DNA from 3 places in the Duganella paludis genome. Region 2 is predicted to be linked to each of the others. Evidence: predicted binding sites of a transcription regulator. Region 2 holds the regulator's gene; each other region holds the start of a gene.
The links. Region 2 encodes LexA, which represses DNA repair genes until DNA is damaged. Its sites were predicted from a motif close to ACTGTATNNNNATACAGT; they were not measured.
Positions count from the first base shown of each region.

Region 1: the regulator LexA is predicted to act here: its motif matches at 823-840, upstream of ACXZ1M_RS09600 (DNA topoisomerase IV subunit B).
Region 3: the regulator LexA is predicted to act here: its motif matches at 1,173-1,190, upstream of imuA (translesion DNA synthesis-associated protein ImuA).

Region 1 covers NZ_CM136922.1:2,125,205-2,127,466, forward strand. The annotation lists gene ACXZ1M_RS09590 (TorF family putative porin) at 1-345, opposite strand, end outside; gene ACXZ1M_RS09595 (hypothetical protein) at 350-652, opposite strand; gene ACXZ1M_RS09600 (DNA topoisomerase IV subunit B) at 864-2,262, shown strand, end outside.
Region 2 covers NZ_CM136922.1:1,224,718-1,226,979, reverse strand. The annotation lists gene ACXZ1M_RS05555 (cystathionine gamma-synthase family protein) at 1-456, shown strand, start outside; gene ACXZ1M_RS05550 (hypothetical protein) at 459-908, shown strand; gene lexA (transcriptional repressor LexA) at 835-1,473, opposite strand; gene ACXZ1M_RS05540 (DUF5695 domain-containing protein) at 1,584-2,262, opposite strand, start outside.
Region 3 covers NZ_CM136922.1:1,440,757-1,443,018, reverse strand. The annotation lists gene ACXZ1M_RS06505 (putative Na+/H+ antiporter) at 1-1,094, opposite strand, end outside; gene imuA (translesion DNA synthesis-associated protein ImuA) at 1,208-1,903, shown strand; gene ACXZ1M_RS06495 (Y-family DNA polymerase) at 1,830-2,262, shown strand, end outside.

The DNA.
Region 1 (2,262 bases), 900 kb from region 2:
CGCTGCATATACATAGGTCAGCACGCCCACGTCATACGACACGGCCTCGCTCACCTGTCGGCGCTTGCCGGCATACAGGTCCAGCTCCACGCTGCCGTCGCCGCCCGCATCCTTGATCCAGGTGATGGTCGAGGCCCAGGCGCCGGCGTAGAAACCGGTCGGATTATTCACGTAATCGGCGCCGCCCTGCAACGCCGGCTGCAAGCGCGTTTGCGAAATGCCGCGATAACGGTAGTCGCTGATGGCCGCGACGTTGAAGCTGACCGCGTTGTCCGGCACGGCCGCTTCCTCGGCATGGACGGAAAAAGCAGCGGCCAAGGCCGCAGCGAGCACTAATTTTTGCATCATATTACTTCCTATCAGTGGGGGAAAATTTTGTGGTCATGCGGCCGAATTCGGCGCCCGGCAAGGCGCGCATCACCGCCTCCATCACCTGCCCCGCCAAGGCACGCGAGAGGCACAGCCAGACCTTGACGCGGGCGCCGTGGTCGCAGGCTTCCACCCGCATGAATTCCATGGCGTCGCCGCAGGTGCGCACCACCAGCGCGCGCAAATCGGTCACCGCCGCCGCGTCCACCGTCAGCTGCATCAGGTACGGGCGCGGCGCCTGGACGCGGCGTTGAGCGGCTTTGGTAGGGAAAAAGGCGTGCATGACGAACCTCCGGTTGATCGTTTCAATACCGGAAAGCTTATCGACCGCGCCGTAAAAACGGTCTAAAAAGGCGGGCCGGCGTTGTAAACATCGTGTATAAATTGCGCGGTGCGCAATTTTTGCCCGCCAGCGCCCGCAGTTGAGGATAGAATACGCAAAACAATGCATGAACTGTACATAAACCCAGTATCAAGAAAACAAGCTTGCACGTATGGCCACTAAAAAACCCGTTTCCGACTACAGCGAATCATCCATCCGCGTCCTCAAGGGCCTGGAACCCGTCAAGCAGCGACCGGGCATGTACACCCGTACCGAGAACCCGCTGCACATCATCCAGGAGGTGATCGACAATGCCGCCGATGAAGCGCTGGGCGGCAACTGCAACACCATCATCGTCACCCAGAACGCCGACGGCAGCATCACGGTCGAAGACGACGGCCGCGGCATCCCGGTCGGCCTGCACCCGGAAGAAGGCGTGCCGACGGTGGAAATCGTGTTCACGCGCCTGCACGCGGGCGGCAAGTTCGACAAGGGCAGCGGCGGCGCCTATGCGTTCTCCGGCGGCCTGCACGGCGTCGGCGTGTCGGTCACCAACGCCCTGTCCAAGCGCCTGGAGATCACCGTCTGGCGCAAGGAGCCCAACGGCACCGGCCTGCACCACCTGGTCTTCGAGCACGGCGACGTGGTCGAGCCGCTGACCTCCGTGCCCGCCCCGCGCGACGGCAAGAAGTCCGGCACCCGCGTCACCGCCTGGCCGGACGCCAAGTATTTCGACTCGGCCGCCATCTCGCAGACCGAGCTGCAACGCCTGCTGCGCTCGAAAGCGGTGCTGCTGCCGGGCGTCTCGGTCACGCTGAACAACGCCAAGACCGGCGAATCGCAGACCTGGCAATACAACGACGGCCTGCGCGGCTACCTGACCGAAGCGCTGGCGCAAGCCACCGACGGCGAAACCCTGATCCCGCTGTTCGAAGGCGAGCAGTTCGCCGGCCCCGACGCCGAAGGCTTCGCCGAGGGCGAAGGCGCCTCGTGGGTGGTGGCGTGGACCGAGCAAGGCGCCGTGGTGCGCGAATCCTACGTCAACCTGATTCCCACGCCCAACGGCGGCACCCACGAATCGGGCCTGCGCGACGGCCTGTACGGCGCGGTGAAAAACTTCGTCGAAATGCACTCGCTGCTGCCGAAAGGCGTCAAGCTGCTGCCGGAAGACGTGTTCGCGCGCACCTCCTTCGTGCTGTCGGCCAAGGTGCTGGACCCGCAATTCCAGGGCCAGATCAAGGAACGCCTGAATTCGCGCGACGCCGTGCGCCTGGTCTCGACCTACTCCAAGCCGGCGCTGGAACTGTGGCTGAACCACCACGTCGACTACGGCAAGAAGCTGGCCGAGCTGGTCATCAAGCAGGCGCAGTCGCGCCTGCGCTCGGCGCAAAAAGTCGAAAAGAAAAAATCCTCGGGCGTGGCCGTCCTGCCGGGCAAGTTGACCGACTGCGAATCGAACGACGCCGACCGCACCGAATTGTTCCTGGTCGAGGGCGACTCGGCCGGCGGCTCGGCCAAAATGGGCCGCGACAAGGAATTCCAGGCCATCCTGCCGCTGCGCGGCAAGGTCT
Region 2 (2,262 bases):
TCGCTGGCGCCGGACGCCGCGCACCACATCGCCGTCGGCGCCGAAACGCTGGCGCTGCGCATGCAGCGCACCACCGCCAACGCGCTGGCGCTGGCGCAGATGCTGGAAAAAGATGAACGCGTGGCGGCCGTCTATTATCCAGGCTTGACATCGCACCCGCAGCACGGCATCAGTTCGGAACTGTTCCGCGCCCACGGTTCGCTGCTGAGTTTTGAGTTGAAGGACGGCCTCGATTGCTTCGACTTCCTGAACCGCCTGAAGCTGGCGATTCCGGCATCCAACCTGGGCGACAACCGCACCCTGATCATTCCGGTCGCGCACACCATCTTCTTCGAGATGGGCGCCGAGCGCCGTGCGTCGATGGGCATCGCCGAATCGCTGATCCGCGTGTCGGTCGGCATCGAAGATACCGACGACCTGCTCGACGACTTCTGCACGGCTCTCGAAGGCTGCTGACGATGCGCGCGCTGATCGCTTCCAGCCTGATGATGGCAGCCACCGCTGCCCAGGCCGGCGATCACCGCGTCGATATCGATTACTACACCAATCACTACAACGGCGCCGACATCGCGCTGTCGCGCTTCCACTGCGGCGCGGCCGGCGCCATGCGCACGGCCGAACAGCGCAGCGCCTGGCTGGCCTGCTATGACCGCTTTGCCGTCAACTACAAGAAAGCGCTGCCGGTAGGGCGCAGCATTCCAGCCGACGTGGCGCAAGCCATGAGCGATGAGGAACTGGCCGCCGCGCAGCAATTGATGAATCAGGTGTTTGTGCAGGTCGCACAAGAGGCACGCCAGCAAGCCGATCTGGTCTTGCTGGCGCAGGGTGAAGTGCTTAGTGCCAGGTCCGCATCAGGCCTACTGCCAAGCCTTCCAGCGCAAACTCATCGGCCTCCGGATCAACCTTGATGATCTTGAAGTCCGGGTTCTCCGGCAGCAGCTCGATGGTCGAGCCGGTTTTGCGGTAGCGCTTGACGGTCACTTCATTGCCGATGCGGGCCACCACGATCTGGCCGTTCTTGGCGCTGTCCACTTTCTTCACAGCCAGCAGGTCGCCGTCCATGATGCCGGCGTCGCGCATCGATTCGCCGCGCACCTTCAGCAGGTAGTCGGGCTTGGAGGCGAACATGGCTGGATCGACGTTGTAGCTCGCTTCCAGATTCTCTTGCGCCAGGATGGGCGAACCGGCAGCCACGCGGCCGATCAGCGGCAGCGACATCATCAGCGCGGCCGGCACTTTCGGCGTGGCCGGTTCGGCGTGCGCGCCCAGCAGGCGGATGCCGCGCGAGGTGCCGGCGGCGATTTCGATCGCGCCTTTGCGCGCCAGCGCCTGCAAATGTTCCTCGGCCGCGTTGGCGGATTTGAAGCCCAATTCGTTGGCGATCTCGGCGCGGGTCGGCGGGAAGCCGGTGTTCTCGATGGCGTCCTTGATCAGATTCAGGATTTGTTCCTGGCGTGCGGTGAGCTTGAGCATGGGTACAGTGGGCTGTGTATATAGACAGTCTGTATTTTTGTACAGTACGCTCCTTAATGCAAGGGAATTTATTGTATTCAGCGAAATAATGTGAAAAAAACTGTTGGCCGTTATCTCGTAGCGCCATTCGGGCGGACCGTGAAGCGCAGGCCGATGTCGCGCCTCGCGCCCGGCTTGAGCGTGAAGCCGCCGGTGACCCAGCTGGCGTAGTCTTCGCCGGCGGCGCGCTGTTCGGCGGGCGGCTGCCAGCTGGTAAGGGGCGTCTTGCCGTCAGGCGCCACGCGCAGCGCCAGCGGCACGCCTTCCAGCCGCGCGACGTCGGCATAGCCACGGTCGCCCGGATGCGGCTTGACGCTGTTGCTGCCGAAGTCGAACACCATCGGCATGCCGGCCTCTGCCACCTCCACCGCCTGCTTGCCGCGGTTGATCAGCGTGTAGCGCAGCACCAGCGTGCCCTTGTCGTTGAGCCAGCGGCGCTCCACCGTCAACGGCAGGCCGGCGCCCATGGTCGGCGTGAGGTCGGCGGCTGCCAGAACACGCACCGCCGGCAGCACGCGCACCGGTTTGCGCTGCGCATACGAAGTCCAGCTTTGCCAGTCGCCGCCGCCCACGCGCAGCTTGAGGCTGAGGTCGCCAAGGTGGCGGTAGCCGTCGAACTGGCGCTCCTCTTCGCGCGGGCCGGGCGTGAAGTCGTGGCTCGGGTCGGCCACCGGCGTCAGCCGTGCCAGGGTTTGGGTGTCGGTGCGCAGCGCGAACAGCAGTTGCGGCGTGCTGTAGGCCTTGGTCTTG
Region 3 (2,262 bases), 220 kb from region 2:
ACCAGCATGTATTGCGACTGCACCGAGATGCCATCGATGAGCGAACCGAGATAGGTGAGGGCGGCGTTGTCGGTGATGGCGGTCAGGCTCATCGCGCCGAAGAACAGTGCCAGCGGCGACAGGCTTTCCACAATCGGCTGCAGCCACCATTGCTGCATCCCGCCCAGCACCACCAGCCCGGCCAGGAAGAAGCCCACCAGCAGCCCCTCCTTGATGATGAGCGGATTCTGGTAGCGCTGGTAAGCCGTGGTGAATCCCAGGAACAGCATGAAGATGCCGAGGAACAGCACCGGATGGTGGCCCAGCACCACCACCGCCGCCAGGAAGCCCAGGTGGATCAGCGTAACCGCCAGTGGCACGGCTGGCGCTACCTGTACCGCTTCTGAGGACGGCGCGTTGGCAGCCGTGGCGCGCAAATGCTTGCGCAGCACGATGCTGATCGCGGTGGCGTTGATGATCACGGCCACCATCGCCTTCCAGCCGAAGTGCGCGGCCATGTAGCTGCTATCCCAGTTCCAGGTGCCGGCCACCATCAGCACCGGCGGCGCGGCATAGGCGGTCAGCAGGCCGCCGATCGAGATGTTCACGAACAGCACGCCCAGCGCGGCGTACTTCAGCTTTTCCGGCATGCCCTCGCGGAAGATCAGCGGCGCCAGCATCAGCGCGGCCAGCGTCATGGCGGCCGGCTCGGTAATCAACGAACCGGTCAGCGGCACCAGCGCCATGCCGAACCACACCAGCGCCAGTTCGGTCGCTACCGGCATGCGCCTGGCCAAGGCCAGCAGCACTTGCTGCACCACCTCCAGCACCGGCCGCGAGGCCGCCACCACCATCACCACGAACACGAACAGCGGCTCGGTGTACTGGCGCGATTCGGCATACGCGATGGCCGCCTGGCCGCCGTTGAGAAAGGCGATGGCGATCATCAGGATGAAGGCCCAGAAACCGAACACCACCTCCACCTCGCCCAGCAGATGGAACAGCCCGGCGTGACGCGGATGGCGGTGCGATAGCACCTCGAATGATTTGGCGGCGAAGGTGTGCAGCAGCGCCAGGCCGAACAGGATGGCGCCGACCAGTTGTATCGTTTGCAAGGTGTGTCCTTTGATAATTGACTCTACTGCATGGTACAGCAAGGCAGATAGACCTTGCCAAATTCCGGTGCAAAGAGTACTGTGTATTTATACAGTATTTGTGGTAAAATGCCATGACACACCCGGAAACCCTGCACCCGTCCTTGTGGCGCGCGGACCAGCTCGCACAAAGCGCCACGCGCTGCATGGACACAGGCTTTGCCGCCTTGTCCGCGCAGTTGCCCGGCGGCGGCTGGCCGGTGGGCACGCTGATCGATCTGCTGGTGCAACAGAACGGCATCGGCGAACTGCGCCTGTTGCAGCCGGCCTTGGCCGCGTTGGACAAGCGTCCCATCGTGCTGCTGCAGCCGCCACACGAACCGCAAGCGCTGGCGCTGGCCGCCTTGGGCCTGGAACCGTCGCAACTGCTGTGGGTGCGCAGCGGCGCCAAGGCCGGCGATGCGCTGTGGGCCGCCGAGCAGATTTTGCGCAGCGGCTGTTGCGGCGCGCTGCTGCTGTGGCAAAAGCATGCGCGCGGTGAAACGCTGAGGCGCCTGCACCTGGCCGCGCAAAGTGGCGAAACCCTGTTCTGCATGCTGCGGCCCTTGGCGGCGGCGCAGGACGCCTCGCCGGCGCCGCTCAGATTGTCGCTCAGGCCGGCGGCGGGCGGCATCGATATCGGTTTTGTGAAACGACGCGGGCCGCAACGCGATACGCCATTGTTCTTACCCTTAACGCCTTCTTTGTTGCAACGACATGCGCCTCTGGATCGCCCTACACCTGCCACGGCTCCCGCTCGAAGTATTCTGCCCGCGCTGGTCGGAGGATAACTGCACCGTCGTGCTGGAACAGGAGCGGGTGGTGGCGCTGTCGGACCAGGCTTATGCCGCCGGCGTGCGGCTGGGCTTGCGGCGCGGCGGCGCCATCATGCTGGCGCCGCAATCGCAGTTCCAGCAGCGCTCTTTGGCGCTGGAGCAGGAGTCGCTGCAAGCGGCCGCCATGGCGCTGCTGCAATTCACGCCGCAACTGGCGGAGGCGGAGGAAGCCACGCTGCTGCTGGACGTCGGCGCCAGCCTGCGCCTGTTCGGCGGTCTGCGCGCCCTGTGCCGCAAGGTGGCCGAGAGCGTGCGCGCGCTGGGCTTTACCGGCACGCTCAGTTGCGCGCCCACCGCGCGCGGCGCCTGGCTGC